3 regions of the Streptomyces sp. OZ13 genome follow, and region 3 is predicted to be linked to each of the others. Evidence: riboswitches for the same ligand, from Rfam matches in the RefSeq annotation. Region 3 holds a riboswitch; each other region holds the start of a gene.
What was found. A riboswitch is a leader RNA that binds a small molecule or an ion and turns the genes downstream of it on or off. The one in region 3 is predicted to bind cyclic di-AMP.
Positions count from the first base shown of each region.

Region 1: linked by a shared signal. The riboswitch ahead of ACTMTU_RS13655 (NlpC/P60 family protein) and the one ahead of ACTMTU_RS10305 (M23 family metallopeptidase) in region 3 are both predicted to bind cyclic di-AMP.
Region 2: linked by a shared signal. The riboswitch ahead of ACTMTU_RS30405 (M23 family metallopeptidase) and the one ahead of ACTMTU_RS10305 (M23 family metallopeptidase) in region 3 are both predicted to bind cyclic di-AMP.

Region 1 is NZ_JBQHCZ010000005.1:40,559-47,576, reverse strand. Features, by position in the region: gene ACTMTU_RS13665 (M23 family metallopeptidase) at 198-1,760, shown strand; gene pcrA (DNA helicase PcrA) at 1,920-4,355, opposite strand; cyclic di-AMP (ydaO/yuaA leader) riboswitch at 4,596-4,757, shown strand; gene ACTMTU_RS13655 (NlpC/P60 family protein) at 4,760-5,920, shown strand; gene ACTMTU_RS13650 (hypothetical protein) at 6,004-6,357, opposite strand; gene ACTMTU_RS13645 (NlpC/P60 family protein) at 6,700-7,018, shown strand, end outside.
Region 2 is NZ_JBQHCZ010000018.1:44,668-51,685, forward strand. Features, by position in the region: gene ACTMTU_RS30395 (HPr family phosphocarrier protein) at 1-88, shown strand, start outside; gene ACTMTU_RS30400 (GntR family transcriptional regulator) at 278-955, opposite strand; gene ACTMTU_RS30405 (M23 family metallopeptidase) at 1,379-2,173, opposite strand; cyclic di-AMP (ydaO/yuaA leader) riboswitch at 2,187-2,349, opposite strand; gene ACTMTU_RS30410 (M16 family metallopeptidase) at 2,577-3,965, opposite strand; gene ACTMTU_RS30415 (M16 family metallopeptidase) at 3,962-5,317, opposite strand; gene ACTMTU_RS30420 (DNA gyrase/topoisomerase IV subunit A) at 5,532-7,018, shown strand, end outside.
Region 3 is NZ_JBQHCZ010000004.1:15,160-22,177, forward strand. Features, by position in the region: gene lhgO (L-2-hydroxyglutarate oxidase) at 1-14, shown strand, start outside; gene trmB (tRNA (guanosine(46)-N7)-methyltransferase TrmB) at 154-951, shown strand; gene ACTMTU_RS10295 (PrsW family intramembrane metalloprotease) at 1,023-2,396, shown strand; gene ACTMTU_RS10300 (aldo/keto reductase) at 2,415-3,359, opposite strand; gene ACTMTU_RS10305 (M23 family metallopeptidase) at 3,487-4,530, opposite strand; cyclic di-AMP (ydaO/yuaA leader) riboswitch at 4,542-4,698, opposite strand; gene ACTMTU_RS10310 (PP2C family protein-serine/threonine phosphatase) at 4,952-6,055, opposite strand; tRNA gene ACTMTU_RS10315 (tRNA-Met) at 6,315-6,388, opposite strand; gene ACTMTU_RS10320 (globin domain-containing protein) at 6,475-7,018, opposite strand, start outside.

The DNA of each region.
Region 1 (7,018 bases), on a different contig from region 3:
GAACGTAGGGCCAAAGCTCTGCCCTTGGGCCGCCGAAACGCGACTGAATGCCCGTTTCCTGATTGCGTAGATGCCTCCGAAGATTGTCGCCGTCGCGTACCGCCGGGTACAGTCGCGCCACTGCTTCCCCCTGGGACCCCCTGTGCAAACAGGTGGCTCCGGAAACAGGTCCTGCTGTCGAGGCGAGAGAGAAGTTGGTGAACGACCAGCACACCAACGCCGGGTACGGCGGGTACGCCACCGGCAGCTTCGACTCCGACCCGCTCTTCGGCGCCATGCCGGGAAGTTACGAGGCGGGCCACAGCGGCCAGTACGACTCGTCCCAGTGGAACGCCGGCGGCGACGGAAGCACCGGGCACGACGCCTACGCGACGGCCCAGCAGGCCCAACAGCCCTCGTACGACGCGCAGTACGAGCAGCAGCAGTACGCGCAGTACGACACCACCGGCCAGTGGGACGCGAGCGCCTGGAACGAGGCGGGCGGCGCCGGCCAGTACGAGACGGCCGCCGCGGCCTTCGCCGTGGACGCGACCGCCCAGTGGGCGCCCGGCACCTTCGACAGCGGCGCCTACGACGCCACGGCCTGGAACTCCGCAACGGCCACGCCCGAAGGACTCGTTCCGCAACAGTTCGCGCCGGAGCAGCAGTTCACCCCGCAGGCCGGCTACGAGACGTACGAGACCTACGGCGCGTACCCGACGGGCGACGCCTACGAGCCGCTCCCGGCGCACGAGACCGGCGAGGCGTACGAGACCGGCCCGGGGTACGAAGCACCTGGGTACGAAGCAGGCGAAACGTACGGCTACACCTTCGAGGCACCGCAGGACGCCGATCCCGAGGCCGCGGCGGCGGACGCCGAAACCGGATACGAGGCCGAGTACGGCACTGAGGCCGACGCCGACCCGGACGCTCCGCAGAGCGACGACGTTCCGGATCACGACGCGATGACCCGGACCATGACCGCCGTGCCCGCCACACCCGTCTCGCCCCGCCCGGTCCGTCGCTCCGGCGGCAGCCGCGGCCGCCGCCGCACCCCCGCCAAGCGCTCGGCGCTCCTCACCGTCGCCGTTCCCTCCGCCTGTGTCATGGGCGTCGCCGGCATCGCCGCCGCGTCCGTCAGCGGCCTCGGCGGCGAGAGCGGGACGACGGACGACAAGACCAACGTGGCAGCCGCCGACCCCGCCTCCGTGCAGCCGGTCGCCGCCAACAACGCCATGGACACGCAGCTCGCCGCGCTCAGCGCCGACGCCCGTGACTTCGGGGACCGGGCCTCCCGCACCCAGGAACGCATCGACCTCAAGGCGCGCCAGGCGGCGGAGAAGAAGAAGCGCGAGGAAGAGGCAGCCCGCCGCGAGGCGCTCCGCCCCAAGTTCGTGCTGCCGGTGAAGCAGGACGGACTCAGCGCGTACTACGGCCAGTCCGGCGTCAACTGGATGTCTCTGCACAGCGGCATCGACTTCCCCGTCCAGTACGGCACCGAGGTCATGGCCGCGACGGACGGCACCGTCCGCACCCAGTGGAACAGCGCCTACGGCAACATGGCCATCGTGACCGCGGCCGACGGCACGGAGACCTGGTACTGCCACCTGAGCAGCACCAAGATCCGCAGCGGCTACGTCAAGGCCGGTGACGTCATCGCCTACTCGGGCAATTCGGGCAACTCCACCGGACCGCACCTCCACTTCGAGGTCCGGCCCGGCGGCGGCGCGGCCATAGACCCGCTGCCCTGGCTGCGCAGCCACGGCCTCGATCCCGCATAGACCCGGCCTGCCCGTCGAAGCCGCGTCAAGCCTGCCCGCACGGACGGGCGTCGGCGTGCCCCTGTGCGCACGGTCGTGGAGACAGATGTCCGCACACGCCTGACGTCCGCGTCTTGGCATGTCCGGCGTGCCGGCCCCAGCAGGGGCCGAACACCGTCGTCAGAGCTTCTCGACCGGGGCGTACCTGAGCAGCAGCCTCTTCGGCTTCTCGTCCCCGAAGTCGATCGTCGCCTGCGCCTCGGACCCCGAACCCTTGACCTCGACCACGGTCCCCAGGCCGAACTGGTCGTGCGTGACCCGGTCGCCCACGGCCAGCGAGATCACCGGCTTGTCGCTCGTCCGCCGCGTGGCGAAGCCGGAGGCGCCGCCGCGCGAACGGGAGGACGACAGCGAAGAGGCGATGCCGGACGTCGGTCCGGCGGGGGCCGCCATCGGACCCGTCCGCTTCCAGGTCAGGTGCTGACCGGGGATCTCCTCGAGGAACCGCGACGGCGGGTTGTACGACGGCTGTCCCCAGGCGCTGCGCATCGAGGACCGGGTCAGATAGAGCCGCTCACGGGCGCGAGTGATGCCCACATAGGCCAGGCGCCGCTCCTCCTCGAGCTCCTTCGTCTGCCCGAGGGCCCGCATGTGCGGGAAGACGCCGTCCTCCATGCCGGTGAGGAACACGACAGGGAACTCGAGGCCCTTGGCGGTGTGCAGGGTCATCAGCGTGATGACCCCGGTGCCCTCTTCGTCCTCGTCGGGGATCTGGTCGGAGTCGGCGACGAGCGCCACCTGCTCGAGGAATTCGGCGAGTGTGCCGGTGCCCTCCTCGTCGCCCCGGGCCTGCTCGAACTCGAGCGCCACGGCGGCGAGTTCCTGGAGGTTCTCGATACGCGTCTCGTCCTGGGGGTCCGTGGACGCCTGGAGCTCCGCGAGATAACCGGTCCGCTCCAGCACGGCCTCCAGCACGACGGCCGGGCCCGCGCCCGAGTCGACGATCGTGCGCAGCTCCTCCATCAGCACGTTGAACCGCTTGACCGCGTTGGCCGAGCGGGCCGCCATGCCGTACGCCTCGTCGACACGGCGCAGCGCCTGCGGGAAGGTGATCTTCTCGCGCAGCGCGAGGGCGTCGATCATCGCCTCCGCGCGCTCGCCGATGCCGCGCTTGGGCACGTTCAGGATGCGGCGCAGCGGGACGTTGTCCTCGGGGTTGGCGAGGACCCGCAGGTAGGCCAGCACATCGCGGACCTCCTTGCGTTCGTAGAAGCGCACACCGCCGACGACCTTGTAGGGCAGGCCGACGCGGATGAAGATCTCCTCGAAGACACGCGACTGGGCGTTCGTGCGGTAGAAGACGGCGACGTCGCCGGCCTTCGCCTCGCCCGTGTCCGTGAGCCGGTCGATCTCGTCGGCGACGAACTGTGCCTCGTCGTGCTCGGTGTCCGCGACGTAACCGGTGATCTGGGCGCCGGCGCCGGCGTTCGTCCACAGGTTCTTGGGGCGGCGGGACTCGTTGCGCTCGATGACGGCGTTGGCGGCGGAGAGGATCGTCTGGGTGGAGCGGTAGTTCTGCTCCAGCAGGATCGTCGTCGCGTCCGGGTAGTCCTCCTCGAACTGGAGGATGTTGCGGATGGTCGCGCCGCGGAAGGCGTAGATCGACTGGTCGGCGTCACCGACCACGCACAGCTCCGCCGGCTCCAGGTCCTCGTACCCCTTGCCCACCAGCTCGCGCACGAGCGTGTACTGAGCGTGGTTGGTGTCCTGGTACTCGTCGACGAGGACGTGCCGGAACCGCCGCTGGTAGTGCTCCGCGACGTCCGGGAACGCCTGGAGCAGATGGACGGTGGTCATGATGATGTCGTCGAAGTCCAGGGCATTGGCCTCGCGCAGCCGGGCCTGGTACATCCGGTACGCCTCGGCGAGCGTCTTCTCGAATCCGTCGACGGCCTGGTCGGCGAAGGTCTCCTCGTCGATCAGCTCGTTCTTCAGGTTCGAGATCTTGGCGCTGAAGGACTTCGGCGGGAACTTCTTCGGGTCGAGGTCGAGATCACGGCAGACCAGCGACATCAGGCGCTTCGAGTCCGCCGCGTCGTAGATCGAGAACGACGAGGTGAAGCCCAGCTTCTTGGACTCGCGGCGCAGGATGCGGACGCAGGCGCTGTGGAAGGTCATGACCCACATCGCGTTGGCGCGCGGGCCCACCAGCTGCTCGACGCGTTCCTTCATCTCGCCGGCGGCCTTGTTGGTGAAGGTGATCGCCAGTATCTGGCCGGGGTGGACCCGGCGCGTGCCCAGCAGGTGGGCGATGCGATGGGTGAGCACCCTGGTCTTGCCGGAGCCGGCGCCGGCGACGATGAGCAGCGGTGACCCTGTGTGCACGACGGCGGCGCGCTGCTGCTCGTTCAGCCCGTCGAGCAGGGCGGCGGGGTCCACGACAGGGCGCGGCGCGCCGTCGCGGTAGTACCCGTCGCGGGCCGGAGGCACGTCGAAGGCGCCCTGGAAGAGGTCGTCCGGAAGCTGCTCCGGAGCCGGGTCCTCGGGCGGCGGCGGGGGCCCGTCCGCGTCGGGCCGGAGGTCCGCCAGGAAGCTGTCGTCAAAGAGGCTGCTCATCGCTTAACGAGTCTAGGCGGCCGGACCGACAACCGTGGCCGCACCGGGACACCGGGGGCGCCACGGTATGTGACAGGTCGGATCCGCGGGGCGACCGTCGGCCGGGCCGGCGACCCGCCCCCGAAAAAGGTCACGAAAATGTATCGGACATATCGAACATCAACCTTCACAGCAGACGCACGAGTTGGCTAGCGTGCTCGACCAGGCGGCCCGCATCCCTCCCGGCGAACCACGCCGAACGGGCGGCCTGCGCCGAATCCGGGCTTCTCCCGAGGGAGTTCGGAACCGGGGACCCACCAAGCACCACCGGGGTGAATCGGACCGTGCCCCGCTCGGTCCGTAGGGCGTCTTCCGTTCGCCCGAACCCGACAGCTAACCCGGTAGGCGGTCCACGGAAGAAGGAGATGCCGGCCTTGGCGTCGCATCGCAAGCCCCGCAGCCGTACCGCAAAACCGTCCACCGCCGTCGGATTCACCACGGCCGCCCTCGCCGGTGTGACGCTGCTCTCCACACAGAGCGCCACCGCCGCGCCGTCCGACCCGAAGCCCAGCATCGAAGAGGTGCAGAAGAAGGTCGACGACCTGTACCGGCAGGCCGGCAGCGCGACGCAGGAGTTCAACAAGGCGAAGGAAGCCACGGCGGAGAAGCGCCAGGAGGTCGACCGGCTGCTCGACGAGGCGGCCGATCGCACGGAGAAGCTGAACGAGTCCCGCCGCGCCCTCGGCAACTACGCGGCAGCGCAGTACCGCACCGGTTCCGTCACCCCCACCGCCGCGCTGATGTTCGCGGACAGCCCCCAGGCGTACTTCGACCAGACCCAGCTGATGGACCGGATGACGGACCAGCAGCGCAGGGCCGTCAGCGAGTACGAGACCGAACGGGCCGCGGCCGCGAAGCAGCGCGCGGAGGCCACCAAGCGCCTCGAGTCCCTCACGGACTCCCAGGAGGCCCTGCGCACCAGCAAGCAGACGGTGCAGACGAAGCTCGCGGAGGCACGCGCCCTGCTCTCCGAACTGACGGCGGAGGAGAAGGCACGCCTCGCCGCGATCGAGCGGGAGAAGGAGGAGGAGGCGCGTCGCAAGGCCGAGGCCAAGGCGAAGGCGGAGGCGGCGGCCCGGGCGGAGGCCGAGCGGCAGCAGCAGGAGCGCGAGACCACCCCGGAAACAGGCACCACCGACCCGGGGACCGGCACCGGCACCGACGACGGCACGTACGCGGCCAAGGCCGACAAGGTCCTCGCGTTCGCCCGTGCCCAGATCGGCAAGCCCTACGTCTGGGGCGCGACGGGCCCGAGCTCGTACGACTGCTCCGGCCTCACCGCGGCCGCGTGGAAGGCGGCGGAGGTGGACCTGCCGCGCACCACCTGGGACCAGGTGAAGGTCGGCACCCGTGTCGAGACGGCCGACCTGCTCCCCGGCGACCTGGTCTTCTTCTACGACGACATCAGCCACGTCGGCATCTACATCGGCGACGGCAAGATGATCCACGCGCCCAAGCCGGGCACGAACGTCCGCGAGGAGTCCATCTACTACATGCCGATCTACGGCAGCGTCCGCCCCGCCTGAGGCCCGGCGGGACCGGCACGAGGCCGGACGCACCAGTGCCCGGGCGGCCGAGCCGTCCGGGCACCGTCATGTCCGCGCGCGGGTCAGGTCCAGAGCGTGGCGATGAAGATGTTGGCGACGGTCAAGCCGCCCACCGCGCCGAAGAGCGCCTTGTCGACCTGCTCCTCGTCCCTCTTGACGTACACGAGGCCGAGGATCACGACCAGCACCGCCAGCTTGATGCCGATCTTGAGGTTGTTGACCGTCTGGTCGTCCGCCTGGTTCAGACCCACCAGGGCCACACCGGTGACCAGCATGGTCAGCGCACCGTGCAGCATCGCGGGACCGAAGCGGGCGGTGCCCTCGCCCATCGCCTTCATCTGGGTCAGGAACCCGCCCAGCAGCGAGGCGATGCCGATGATGTGCAGTGCGACGAAGACATTGATGAGTACGTCCATGGCCCGGAGCCTAGCCCGGCCCATACCACCGTCGGCCGGGCAGGTGGCCCTGTCCGCGGCATCGGTCGGGGGACCGACCGATGCGCGTCCGCGACGACGTCCGGACGTTCATCAATGGCTGCCGGACGCCCATTTTCGGAGATTTACGGTCGTTGTGTCCCGCCCCCGTCGACACGGGGCCTAGCGTCCTCCCTCAGGTGGCCGACTCCCCGCGAGCCGTCGTACAGCCGGACGGCACTCGGCCGCCACCGCCGGAAGGTCCTGCGGCGGACCGCTTCCCCGTGCGGCCGCCGCAGGACGCAGGTGCGGCGGCAGGGACGACGGAAGGACGTGGAAGCCCTCGTGGCAGCACACCGGGAACACCGAAAGCCCCGTGGACGCCGGCTCGACGGACCCGCCGCCCGTACCGCGGTCACGCTCGCTCTGGCGGGCGCGGCGGCCACGACCGCGTTCGACGGCACGGGACACGCGGAACCGGTCCTCACCCCCGCGCAGATCCAGGCCGAGGTGGACAAGCTGTACCAGGAGGCGGAGGTCGCCACCGAGAAGCACAACGGCGCCAGGGAACGGGTGGAGAGCGCCCGCAGATCGCTGGACTCGCTGCGCGACGAGGCCGCACGCCGGACCGAGAGTCTCAACACCTCCCGCAACGCCCTCGGTT
Region 2 (7,018 bases), on a different contig from region 3:
TTCCGACGCGGACGGCGCCGAGGCGGCCCTCGACCGCCTGGCCAAGCTGGTGGCCGAGGGTCTCGACGAGCTTCCCGAGACGGTCTGAGGACGGTCCGGGCCCGGCGGGCCCTGACGCCCGTCGCCATTCACAGAAAAAGCCGCGGTGTTCCGGGTCCGGAGCACCGCGGTTCTGCATTTCAGGACCACGTTCGGTATTTCGCGTTCCGGGCTCGGACGGAAAATAAAACAGGGAAGAGGCCGACCCCATCACGCCTTCTTTTGTATACGCCCTCTGTTAATTCCGGCCGCTCGTGGTGTTTACGGCATGTTGCGAAGTCCTCACCCGCACGGTGCGGCGCAACCGGTGCGCCGCGGCGGCACGCTCGGCGTGCGCGGCCGTCAGCGCGCGCGCCCGCTCCGCGTCACCGCGCGCCACGGCGTCGACGATCGCGCCGTGCTCCGCCCATGACTCGACCGGGGCGAGAGGCTGCTCCACCGAGTACATCCAGGCGATCTTGTGCCGCAACTGGGTCAGCAGCGCGGTCAGCCCGGGACTGTCGCAGGACTGCGCGAGCGTCTCGTGGAACCAGGAGCCGAGCGAGCGCAAGTCCTCGCCCTGTCCCCGGCGCGCCCGCTCCTGACCGAGTCTCACCAGGCCGCGCAGCACCCGCAGATGCGCTTCCGTGCGGCGCTGCGCGGCGCGCGCCGCGCCCAGCGGCTCCAGCAGCATACGGATCTCCAGGAGGTCGGCGGCCTCCTGCTCCGTCGGCTCCGCCACACAGGCGCCGGCGTGCCGGCGGGTCACGACGAAGCCCTCCGACTCCAGGGTGCGCAGCGCCTCGCGCACCGGGACGCGGGAGACGCCGTAGCGGCGTGCCAGGTGTTCCTCCGTGAGCCGGCTGCCGCGCTCGTGGACCCCGGAGACGATGTCGTCGCGGATCGCCGTGCATACCGAGTGCGCGGGAATACGCATGACCGAACCTCCGCATTGATCCGAGCGAAACGCAGCCGATTGACGCGTGTTCCCGTGACTCTATTGCAATGAACGCGGTTTTCCGACGCCAGGGTGAAAACCATGGAAGTCTCTTGACGGAGACGGCAATCACTCAATGGCCGAAACGCCGCGGAATGCGCAGAAGGCCCCCGGCGAAGCCGGGGGCCTTCGAAGACGAAGCGCGGGGCGCCGGACGGTGGGCGCGACCCGGCCGTCACGGATCCGCGGCAGCATGCGGCCGCGGATCCGTGACGGCCGGGTCGCGCGCCGAACGGGGGTCTCGGGCGCCGGGACGGCGCCACGAGTGCGGCCCGGGCGCGGCTGCGGCGCGGGCGCCGGACGTGGGGCCGAACACGGCCCGGGCGCCGGAACGGTGAGCGCGGGCCCGGGGGCGGTCGAGGGTCAGACGTCGACGCCGTGCGAGCGCAGGTAGGCGACCGGGTCGATGTCGGAGCCGTACTCGGCGGTGGTCCGGGCCTCGAAGTGCAGGTGCGGCCCGGTCGAGTTGCCGGTCGAGCCGGACAGGCCGATCTGCTGGCCGGGGGCGACCTGCTGGCCGACGGAGACGCCGATGGACGACAGGTGGCCGTACTGGGTGTACGTGCCGTCGTTCATCCGGATGACGACGTTGTTGCCGTACGCGCCGCCCCAGCCCGCCTCGACGACGGTGCCGGAGCCGACGGACACGACGGAACTGCCGGAGGCGGCGCGGAAGTCGACGCCGGAGTGGCTGCCGGAGGACCAGAGGGCTCCGCCGGTCTGGTAACCGGTGGTCACGTACGAACCGGCGATCGGGAGCCGGAAGGAGTTCAGCCGCTTGCGCTCGGCCTCGCGGGCGGCGCGCTCCTTGGCCTCGCGGGCCTCCTTGGCGCGCGCCTCGGCCTTGCGCCTGGCTTCCGCCTTCGCCTCGGCCTCGGCCTTCGCCTGCGCCCTGGCCTTGGCGGCGGCCTCCTGGGCCTCCCTCTCCTGGGCGGCGGCCTGGTCGGCTATCTCGTCGGCGAGCGACCCCATGGAGACGATCTGGGTGAGGCCGGTGTCCTCGACGGAGGGGGCCTCGGTGTCGGCGGCGAGCGCCGGGGAGGCGAGGGTTCCGATGACGCCGGTGGTGGCGAGGGCGGCGACGCCGGCCAGGTTCGCGCTCCTGCGCGTCAGGCGGCTCGGGGCACGATGCTTCCCGGTGGCACGGGTGAACGCCATGAAGAGGCTGGTCCTTTCCTTCCTTCTCGCCTACCGGGTTAGCTGACGGGTTCGGAGCAGGAAGGTCTCCTACGGCCCCCTCCGCGCGGGCGAAGGAGGGCCGATTCACCCCAGGGACTACGTGGGTCCCCGGCTCCCCAGGCTCGCGCCTGACGGGGACTCGGCGATGGCTGCCCGATGCCGCGGGCGCGACGATCTCCAGGCGGACAGCCGGACCGACGCTAGGCAACCCGTTCGTCAATCACCAAACAGACAGCCCGTTTTGTAGCGCATGCCACAGGGCAGACAGGCACTCAGTCCTGCAAATCGGACATAGAACGGAACCCCGGCAAACGATTCGAAGCCGGGGTTCCGTTCGCGCGCAATGCGCGTTTTTGAGTCGTCCTCGCCGGGGGGCGTCCGATCAGCCCGTGACGACCCTCACTTCACCGATGCCGAGGGCCTTCACCGGCTCCTCGATCTGCGACGCGTCGCCGACGAGCACCGTCACCAGCCGGTCGACCGGGAAGGCGTTGACGACCGCCGCGGTCGCCTCCACCGTGCCCGTCTCCGCCAGACGCAGGTACATCTGTGCCTGGTAGTCGTCCGGGAGGTGCTGCTCGACCTGGTCGGCCAGCGTGGCCGCCACGGACGCCGCCGTCTCGTACTTCAGCGGGGCGACGCCCACCAGGTTCTGCACGGCGACGTCCCGCTCGGCGTCCGTGAGCCCCTCGGCAGCGAGCGTACGGAGCACCTTCCACAGGTCATCGAGCGCCGGACCGGTGTTGGGCGTGTCCACGGAGCCGCTGATGGCGAGCATCGAGGCGCCGGAGCCGTCCGGAGCGGAGCGCAGCACCTGGCCGAAGGCGCGCACACCGTAGGTGTAGCCCTTCTCCTCGCGCAGCACCCGGTCGAGGCGGGAGGTCAGCGTGCCGCCGAGGCAGTACGTGCCGAGCACCTGGGCGGGCCAGACACGGTCGTGGCGGTCGCCGCCGACGCGGCCGATGAGGAGCTGCGTCTGCACCGCACCGGGGCGGTCGACGATGACCACACGGCCGGTGTCGTCGGCGGTGATCGCGGGCACCGGGCGCGGGTCCGCCTTGTCGCCCGTCCACGCCCCGAGCGTGTCGCCGAGGACGGCGTCCAGGTCGATGCCGGTGAGGTCGCCGACGATCACCGCGGTGGCGGTGGCGGGCCGTACATGCGCCTCGTAGAAGGCGCGTACGGCGGCCGCGTCGATCCGCTCGACCGTCTCCTCCGTGCCCTGGCGCGGCCGGGAGACACGCAGCTCGGCCGGGAAGAGCTCCTTGGAGAGCTGCTTGGCGGCCCGGCGGCCCGGGTTCGCCGTCTCGTGCGGGATCTCGTCGAGGCGGTTGCGGACCAGCCGCTCGACCTCGCCGGCCTCGAAGGCGGGGGCGATCAGTGCCTCGGAGAGCAGCCCGAGCGCCTTGTGCAGCCGGGAGACCGGCACTTCGAGGGAGACCCGGACGCCGGGGTGGTCGGCGTGCGCGTCCAGGGTGGCGCCGCAACGCTCCAGTTCCGCGGCGAACTCCTCCGCGGAGTGCTTGTCCGTGCCCTCCGACAGGGCGCGCGCCATGATCGTGGCGACGCCGTCGAGACCCTCCGGCTCGGCGTCCAGCGGAGCGTCGAGCGAGATCTCGACGGCCACGACCTGCTGGCCGGGACGGTGGCAGCGCAGCACCGTCAGTCCGTTGTCCAGCGTGCCGCGGTCGGGGGCCGGGAAGGCCCAGGGCCGGGCGGTGCCCGGGGTCGGCTGCGGGTGGAAGTCCATGGTCACGGCAGCGTCGCTCACTGGTCCGTCCCCTCCTGCTCGTTTCCGTCGGCCGCTTCGGTCTCTTCTTCGGCGACCGGTTCGTAGACCAGCACCGCCCTGTTCTCCGGGTGCAGCCGGGCCTTGGCGACCGCCTGCACCTCCTCCGCGGTGACGTCGAGCACCCGCTGGACGGCGGTGAGCGCCAGCTGCGGGTCGCCGAACAGCACCGCGTAGCGGCACAGTTCGTCGGCGCGGCCCGCGACCGTGCCGAGACGGTCGAGCCACTCGCGCTCCAGCTGGGCCTGGGCGCGCTCCATCTCCCCCGGCGTCGGGCCCTCGGCCGCGAACCGGGCCAGCTCCTCGTCGACGGCCGCCTCGATCTGCGGCACCTCGACACCGCCGGACGTCTTCACGTCCAGCCAGCCCATCGACGGTGCGCCCGCGAGCCGCAGCAGGCCGAACCCGGCCGCGACGGCCGTCCGGTCGCGGCGCACCAGGCGGTTGTGCAGGCGGGACGACTCGCCGCCGCCGAGGACGGTCAGCGCCAGGTCGGCGGCGTCGCACTCGCGGGTGCCGTCGTGCGGGAGGCGGTACGCGGCCATCAGGGCGCGGGCGGGGACCTCCTCGACGATCTCCTCGCGCAGCTGCGCGCCGATGTTCTCCGGGAGGGTGCCGTCACGCGGCGGCTGCTTGCCGCTGTGGGAGGGGATGGACCCGAAGTACTTCTCGATCCAGGCGAGCGTCTGCTGCGGATCGATGTCGCCGACGACCGACAGCACGGCGTTGCTGGGCGCGTAGTAGGTGCGGAAGAAGGCGCGGGCGTCCTCGAGGGTCGCCGCGTCCAGGTCGGCCATCGAACCGATCGGGGTGTGGTGGTAGGGGTGGCCCTCCGGGTAGGCGAGGGCGGTCAGCCTCTCGAAGGCGGTGCCGTAGGGCACGTTGTCGTACCGCTGGCGGCGTTCGTTCTTGACGACGTCGCGCTGGTTCTCCATCGACTCGTCGTCGAGGGCCGTCAGCAGCGAGCCCATGCGGTCGGCCTCGAGCCAGAGCGCGAGCTCCAGCTGGTGCGTCGGCATGGTCTCGAAGTAGTTGGTCCGCTCGAAGCTGGTGGTGCCGTTCAGCGAGCCGCCGGCTCCCTGGACGAGTTCGAAGTGACCGTTCCCCTTCACCTGTGCCGAGCCCTGGAACATCAAGTGCTCGAAGAGGTGGGCGAGTCCCGTACGGCCCTTGACTTCGTGGCGGGAACCGACGTCGTACCAGAGGCAGACCGCGGCGACCGGGGTCAGGTGGTCCTCGGAGAGCACCACGCGCAGGCCGTTGGCCAGGCGGTGCTCGGTCGCTGTCAGGCCGCCGGAACCGGTCGGCGCTGTGGCCGTGTGACCCATGGGCATGTACGTCCCTTCGATCGCGAAAACTTAGAGGTGCTGCCAGACCTGCCACTGTATGCAAGCGCGCTGACACCTGGCGAAGTTCCCGTGCCGCGATCTGCGCCGTTCCACCCGCGGGGCGGCCTCGAACAAGGGTCGCGGTCGGGGTTGTCAGCGGGACGGTCCACAATGGTCGGCGTCAGATGCCCACCTGGTACGTGAAGGAGCAGCAGCCGCGATGGCCCGCCGCAGCACGAAGACCCCACCGCCGGACGACTTCGAGGAGCGCATCCTCGACATCGACGTGGTGGACGAAATGCAGGGCTCCTTCCTCGAGTACGCGTACTCGGTGATCTACTCCCGGGCCCTTCCGGACGCACGCGACGGCATGAAGCCGGTGCACCGCCGCATCGTCTACCAGATGAACGAGATGGGCCTGCGCCCCGACCGCGGCTATGTGAAGTGCGCGCGCGTCGTCGGCGAAGTCATGGGCAAACTGCACCCGCACGGCGACGCGTCGATCTACGACGCCCTCGTGCGCATGGCGCAGCCGTTCTCGATGCGCCTGCCGCTGGTCGACGGCCACGGCAACTTCGGTTCGCTGGGCAACGACGACCCGCCGGCCGCCATGCGGTACACCGAGTGTCGGATGGCCGACGCCACCAGCCTGATGACCGAGTCGATCGACGAGGACACGGTCGACTTCCAGTCCAACTACGACGGCCAGGAGCGCGAGCCTGTCGCCCTGCCCGCCGCCTACCCGAACCTCCTGGTGAACGGCGCGTCCGGCATCGCGGTCGGCATGGCCACCAACATGCCCCCGCACAACCTGGGCGAGGTCATCGCGGCGGCACGCCACCTCATCAGACACCCGGGCGTGGACCTCGAGACGCTGATGCGCCACGTCCCGGGCCCCGACCTGCCGACCGGCGGCCGCATCGTCGGCCTGACCGGCATCAAGGACGCGTACGAGTCCGGCCGCGGCACGTTCAAGATCCGTGCCACGGTGTCCGTGGAGAACGTCACCGCCCGCCGCAAGGGCCTGGTCGTCACGGAGTTGCCCTTCGCGGTCGGCCCGGAGAAGGTCATCGCGAAGATCAAGGACCTGGTCGGGTCGAAGAAGCTCCAGGGCATCGCCGACGTCAAGGACCTCACCGACCGGCAGCACGGCCTGCGCCTCGTCATCGAGATCAAGAACGGCTTCATCCCCGAGGCCGTCCTGGAGCAGCTCTACAAGCTGACGCCGATGGAGGAGTCCTTCGGCATCAACAACGTGGCCCTGGTCGACGGCCAGCCGCTCACGCTCGGACTGAAGGAACTGCTCGAGGTCTACCTCGACCACCGCTTCGACGTCGTCCGCCGGCGCAGCGAGTTCCGGCGGACCAAGCGCCGGGACCGGCTGCACCTGGTGGAGGGCCTGCTCGTCGCCCTCCTCGACATCGACGAGGTCATCCGGCTCATCCGCTCCAGCGAGAACTCGGCCCAGGCCAAGGAGCGGTTGATCGAGCACTTCTCGCTGAGCGAGATCCAGACGCAGTACATCCTCGACACCCCGCTGCGCCGGCTCACCAAGTTCGACCGGATCGAGCTCGAGAGCGAGCGCGACCGGCTGAACGGCGAGATCGACGAGCTGACCGGCATCCTCGAGTCGGACGCCGAGCTGCGCAAGCTGGTCTCCTCCGAACTGGCCGCCGTGGCGAAGAAGTTCGGCACCCCCCGGCGCAC
Region 3 (7,018 bases):
GCACCGTCCGGTGACGCGGCCGGACCGGACGGCCGCGCCTCGCGCGGAGCGTTCAAGCGGCTGCGCCGCCCCGTGACCTGACCGCTCCCGCTCACCGGGGGCGGCCCACGCCGGCGCACCGCCCGATCGCGCCCTCGTAGAATCGGCATCACTGTGTCTGAGTTCCGTGATCCCGACCCCAGCTCCGAGGCCCCGCGCCACTTCATCCGCGCCAAGAGCGAGCCGCGCTTCCCGGGCGGACCCGCCGCCGACCCGGCCGGTTCGCACCACGAGCGTCGTATTCGCAGCTTCCAGCCGCGGCGCAGCCGGGTCACCGCCGGGCAGGAGGACGCGTTGCAGCGGCTGTGGCCGCTGTGGGGCCTGGACATCGACGGGCACCGGGTGCTGGACCTCGAGGAGATGTTCGGCGGACTTCCCGTCGTCCTGGAGATCGGCTTCGGCATGGGGGAGGCTACCGCCCAGATGGCCGCCGACGACCCGGGGACCGGGATCCTCGCCGTCGACGTCCACACCCCCGGCCAGGGCAACCTGCTCGCTCTCGCGGAACGGAACGGCCTGTCCAACATCCGGGTTGCCAACGGCGACGCGATCATCCTGCTTCGGGAGATGCTGCCGCCCCGCTCGCTCCACGGCATGCGGGTCTACTTCCCCGACCCGTGGCCGAAGAAGCGGCACCACAAGCGCCGGCTGATCCAGCCGGACTTCCTCTCCCTCGCCGCCGGGCCGCTCGCTCCGGGCGCGATCCTGCACTGCGCGACCGACTGGGAGCCGTACGCCGAGCAGATGCTCGAGGTGCTGTCGGCGCATCCGGATTTCGAGAACACCCAGGAGGACGGCGGCTTCGCGCCGCGACCCGCGTTCCGTCCGCTGACCCGCTTCGAGGGCCAGGGCCTGGACAAGGGCCACAAGGTCCGCGATCTGCTGTTCCGCCGGGTCACGCCCCAGGCCTGAACTGTGCGGTGACGCCCGCGACGGGCGACGCGCCGTCGCCGCTTGTCGGTGCTCCTGGTTAGGGTCGACGGGTGTCCGACTCCGCGCAGCAACCACCGGAGCACCGCCCGCAGCGCCCGGCGGTGCCCCCGCACCCCGTGTTGCCCGCGCGTGAGCAGGAGCATGTCGACGCGCTGCTGACCGAAGTGCCCGCGCCGGCGCGCCGGCGCTACCGGCCGCGGGCGGCGTCGAGGATCTGGCGCAGCCGGGCGTTCCGCGCCGGTGCGGTGATCACCCTGCTCGCCCTGTGCGCTCTGGTGATACTGGTGCTCGTGCGCGAGCAGACCGGCACCCACGGCTTCCTGGTCGGTCTCGGTCTCGCGACCCTGCCGGTCCCGCTGCTGCTGGCGGCGTTCCGCTGGCTCGACCGGGTGGAGCCCGGCCCGTGGCGGAATCTTCTCTTCGCCTTCGCCTGGGGCGCATTCGCCGCCGCGCTGGTCGCGATCGTCGCGAACACCTTCGCGACCCGCTGGATAGCGACGGCGACCGCCGACCCGGCCTCGGCCGACACTCTCGGCGCGACGGTGATAGCGCCGGTCGTGGAGGAGAGCGCCAAGGCCGCCGCGATCCTGCTGCTCTTCGTCTTCCGCAGACGGGACTTCACCGGGATCGTGGACGGCGTGGTGGTCGCCGGCTTCACCGCCACCGGCTTCGCCTTCACGGAGAACATCCTCTATCTGGGCAGCGCCTTCGACGAGGACCAGGCGATAGGCACCTCCGGCTTCGCCTCCGTGACCGCCGCGACGTTCTTCGTACGCATCGTGATGTCGCCGTTCGCGCATCCGCTCTTCACCGTGCTCACCGGCCTCGGCTTCGGTCTCGCCGCGCTCGGCGCGCGCCGGCACCTGCGGTTGCGGCGCATCGCGCTGCCGCTGCTGGGCCTGGCGCTCGCGATGGGGATGCACGCCCTGTGGAACGGCTCGGCGTCGATGCTCGGCCCGTGGGGCTTCTACGCCGTGTACGGGGCTTTCATGGTGCCGGTGTTCGCGCTGCTCACCTGGCTGGCGATATGGACCCGCCAGCGTGAGCTGCGCACGATCTCGGAGGAGCTTCCGGCGTACGCCGCGGCCGGCTGGATGTCCGCGGCCGAGCCCCGCGCCCTGTCGTCGATGCGGGCCCGCACCGTGGCCCGGGACTTCGCCCGGCGCGCGTACGGCCCGGCGGCCGGGCACGCCGTGTCGGAGTACGAGGCGTTCGCGACGACGCTCGCCTTCCTGCGTCACCGGGCCCACCGGGGCGCTGCGGGCCCGGATTTCGTGGAGCGCGAGCAGGAGCTGCTGCACCATCTGTGGCAGCGCAGGGAGGTGGCGGGCCCTTCGCTGGCGTACGCCGCCCAGGCGACGGCCCGGATGCCGCTGCCGCCGCCGCACCGCGACTACAGCGGCTACAACCCCTACCGCTACTGAGCCCGCGCCGGTGCGGTCTCAGGCGGACGCGGCGGTCAGCTCGGCCAGCTCGCCCTCCGTCAGGGCCAGGTCCGCCGCCGCCACCAGGGCCGGCACCTGCTCGACCGTACGGGCCGACGCGATCGGCGCGGCCACGGTCGGCTGCGCGGCCAGCCACGCCAGTGCGACGGTCGCGATCTCCGCGCCACGGGCCTGCGCGATCCTGTCGAGCACGTCGAGGACCTTCAGCCCTCGCTCCGACTCGAGGTGCTTGGAGGCTCCTTGGGCCCTGGCACTGTCCACCGTGGTGCCGGGCCGGTACTTGCCGGTGAGGAAGCCCGACGCGAGCGCGTAGTAGGGGACGGCGGCGAGGCCGGCGCGGGCGGCGGTGTCCTGGAGTTCGCCCTCGTAGGTGCGGCGTGAGACCAGGTTGTAGTGGGGCTGCAGCGCCACATAGCGGGCGAGGCCCTCCCGCTCGGAGAAGTCCAGGGACGCCCGGAGCCGTTCGGCGCTGATGTTGGAGGCGGCGATCGCGCGCACCTTGCCGTCCTTCACCAGCTGGTCGAGGGCGGTGATGATCTCCTCGACGGGCACGGACGGGTCGTCGAAGTGGGTGTAGTAGAGGTCGATGTGGTCGGTGCCCAGCCGGGTGAGCGACTCCTCCGCAGCCGCCTTGAGCGTGGTGGCGGAGAGACCCTTGTGGCGGGGGTGGGCGCCGACCTTGGTGGCGACGACGACTTCGGAGCGGTTGCCGCGGGCCGCGAGCCACTTGCCGATGAGGGTCTCCGACTCGCCGCCCTCGTTCCCGGGGGCCCACGAGGAGTAGCTGTCGGCTGTGTCGACGAAGTTGCCGCCCGCGGCGGTGTACGCGTCGAGGACCGCGAAGGTCCGCGCCTCGTCGGCCGTCCAGCCGAAGACGTTGCCGCCGAGAGCGAGCGGGAAGACGGTCAGGCCGGAGGAACCGAGGGTGCGCAGAGAGGTCATGCGGTGATCAACGGCCGTGCCCGTACCGGCTATTCCGGCAGCCCTGGCGTCGGGGGGTGTGCGCCAGGGCTCCGGAGACATGGATGTGCCCGGTACGGGACTTACCGCGACCCGTACCGGGCAGGGATCAGAGCGTGAGGCCCTTGCCGCGCAGCCACGCCATCGGGTCGATGCCCGCGCCGCCGGCGGTGTGCACCTCGAGGTGCAGGTGCGGGCCGGTGACGTTACCGGTCGCGCCGACGCGCCCGATCGTCTCGCCGGTGGACACCTGCTGGCCCGCGCTCGCCGTCATCGAGGAGAGGTGGGCGTACAGGACCTCGGTGCCGTCCTCGAGTTCGAGGACGATGCGGTAGCCGTAGGAACCGGACCAGCCTGCGGACTTGACCGTGCCGCCGTGCACCGCCTTGACCGGGGTCCCGGTCGGTGCCGCGAAGTCCAGGCCGGTGTGCTGGCCGGAGGACCACATCGCGCCGGACTCACCGTAGGTGGAGGTGATCGTGTAGGAGGAGGTCGGAAGGGAGAAGCTGCGGGCGAGCTCGGCGAGACGCGCCGCCTCCGCCGCCGCACGCGCGGCCTCCTCCGCCTTGCGCTTCTCCTCGGCGGCCTTGGCCTCGGCCGCGCTCTGCTGCTTCTCGGCTGCGGCCGCCGCCTGCTCGGCGGCAAGCGCCTCCGCGGCCGCCTTCGCCTCGGCGTCGGCCTCTGCCTGCTGCTGCTCGGCCTGCTGGAGGATCCGGGCGCGCAGGGCCTCGCCGGAGCCGGCGGCCTGAGCCTGGCCGGCGCCGCTGTCGGCGACCGTGGTCGCGGCGGTGAGCGGCGCGGCGTGCACATCGCCGTCGGAGTCGTCCGAGTCGGAGATCAGGGATCCCACGCCGGGAAGCGACTTCGCGTCGGGAAGCTTGTCCGCGATGGAATCGGGAAGGGAGATGGAGACCGCCGGCTTGTCCTGCGCGGTGGCTATGCCACCCGCGCCGACCGCGGCGATGACGCCGACTCCGAGCACCGTGGAGCTGCGGGCGATTCCGCCGCGCTGCTTGATGACACGGTGCCGGCCGCGCACGGGGCGGACGGAGTCCTCTGTGGGGTTCCACTCCTCCCAAGTCCGCTCGGGGGCGTCGGTACTGAAACGTTCGGACGCGAAGCGGGCCTCGGGGGCAGGCATGTTGGACGCCACGAAGGCGTACTCCTTTCCTTCCTTCTCGCCTACCGGGTTAGCTGACGGGTTCGGAGCAGGAAGGTCTCCTACGGGCGCCCTCGACCGCGGACAGAGCGGCAAAGGGTGACCGATTCACCCCAATTAGTGGTTCCCCGGTTCCCTTACGGGATTCGGCACGTGCGCACGGCGCCGCCTCTGCGACGGCTGGGACGACCGCACTGCGTTATCGAACGTTAATAGACGCCGGGGCCGGATTCCAAGCTGTTCCGGGTGATCATTAACGACTTCGCCCGGGACTTACCCGGACAGAGTCGGCCGGAACCGGGCGAGTTGATCAAACGCCAGAGGCAGTCACAGTTCTGACGGTGTATCAAATGTTATGCGGACGGCTCCCCTTCGACTACGGAGCGTGCGCACCACCCGTATCAGGGCCGTGATGTCACGCGGGCCTGCCGCGGCCGTCCGGCTCCGGCGGAACCACCGGCACCGTCCTGCGTCGTTCCGGCTGCCCTTCCGCAGGCCTGCCGACCGCCAGCAGCGCCATGTCGTCGCTCGAACCGCCGCCGGTGTACCGCCGTACGTCGTCGACGAGCGCGTCCAGCAGCTCCGCCGGCCCCGGGAAGAGACGCCCCGCGAGCCGTTCCACCGGGTCGTAGAAGACGCCGCGAGCGTCCCGCGCCTCCGTCACCCCGTCCGTGTAGAGCAGCAGCGTCGCCCCGTCGGGCAGCGGGTACTCGTCCGCCCGGTCCGGCCACGCCGCCAGGTCGCCCATCCCCAGCGGCAGCGCGGCCTGCGCCGGCCCGAGGACGTCCAGAGCGCCGTCGGCGTGCAGCACCAAGGGCTCGGGATGCCCCCGGTTCACCAGGCGCACCAGGGCCCGGCCGCGCGGGATCTCGCCCAGAACGGCGGTGGTGAACCCCTCCACGGCGTCCAGCCCCTCCCGCCTGGTGCCTTCCCGCTTGAGCGCCCGCTCCAACCGCTGCGCCACGCCCTCCAGCGAGTGCTCCTGCTCCGCGGCCTCGCGGAAGGCGCCGATGAGCACGGCCACGGTCCCCACCGCCCCCAGCCCTTTGCCCCGCACATCGCCGACGAGGAGGCGCACGCCGTGAGGGGTGTCCTGCACCGCGAAGAGGTCACCGCCGATGAACGCGCCCGCCTGCGCCGCCTCGTACCGGGCGGCGATGTACAGACCGCCGATCCGGTCGGCCGGCGCGGGCAGGACGGCCCGCTGCGCGGTCTCGGCGATCACCCGGGCCGAGGCGAGCCGCTCACCGCTGCGCCGCACGAGGATGTTGATGAACAGCGCAAGTGCGACGACGGTGACCACCGTGGTCGTCTCGGTGAGGACCGTGATCTGCCAGAAGCTTCTGTTGACGGCATGGAGGACGCTCAGCGCCAGAACCGCGGCGATCCCGGTCAGCAGGGTCGCCATCCATGACAGGACAGGCGCCGCGACGAGCGGGGCGGCCGCATAGAGAGGTACGGCGGTGAACCGGGGCGGGGTCAGAACGTCGAAGACCACCCCGCCGACGATCATCGCCATGGGCAACACGCGGACGAACCACGGGGCTCTTCTGGCGCCGCCCTGATCTCGCCACTCCTGGCCCAAAGGTGGTCTCCTGCCGGGTCCTACCGGGTCCGCTGACGGCTGCGGACAGTACCGCGCCCCCCTCAGGCTGAAGGCCGACGCGCCGCGGGGCGACTTCCGGTCGCCCGACCGGGCGACGATCGGAACGCTGCCGGAAAAAGCCACCGGCCCGGTGGTCGATCTTCTCGATCGACCACCGGGCCGGTGTCATCAGTAGCGGGGACAGGATTTGAACCTGCGACCTCTGGGTTATGAGCCCAGCGAGCTACCGAGCTGCTCCACCCCGCGTCGGTGAACACAACCTTACGCCATGCAGAGCAAGATCCGTACCAATTACGAGCAGCGCCGGGAGAAGGCCGGAAAATTGTCGTCGGCTACTCCTGACCGAGCCAGAGATCGGGCCCGAAAACCTCGTAGTGCACGGCCGCGGCGGGAACGCCCCGGCGCAGCAGCTCATCCCGTACGGAGCGCATGAACGGCAACGGGCCGCACAGATAGGCCGTGAGCCCCTCGGGGAGGTCCAGTGCGCCGATGTCGGCCTGCCCGGCCGCCGCACCGGCGTCGCCGCCGGTCTCGTACCAGAGGTGGAGGGACGCCGAAGGGTGGGCGTCGACGAGACGGCGCAACTCCTCGCGGTGGGCGTGGTCCGCCGGGCTGCGGTCGGCGTGCACGACGATGACCCGGCGGTCGGAACCGGTGGCGGCGAGGTGGTCGAGCATGGCGAGCATCGGCGTGCTGCCGATGCCGGCGGACGCCAGCAGCAGCGGGCCCTCGTCCTCGCCCAGCACCAGATCGCCGAAGGGCAAGGAGACGGTCAGCAGATCCCCGGCCCGCGCGGTCTCGTGGAGCCACGAGGAGACCTCACCCTGCGGACCGGCCGCGCCCCGCGCCCGCTTGACGGTGATGCGCCACTGCGAG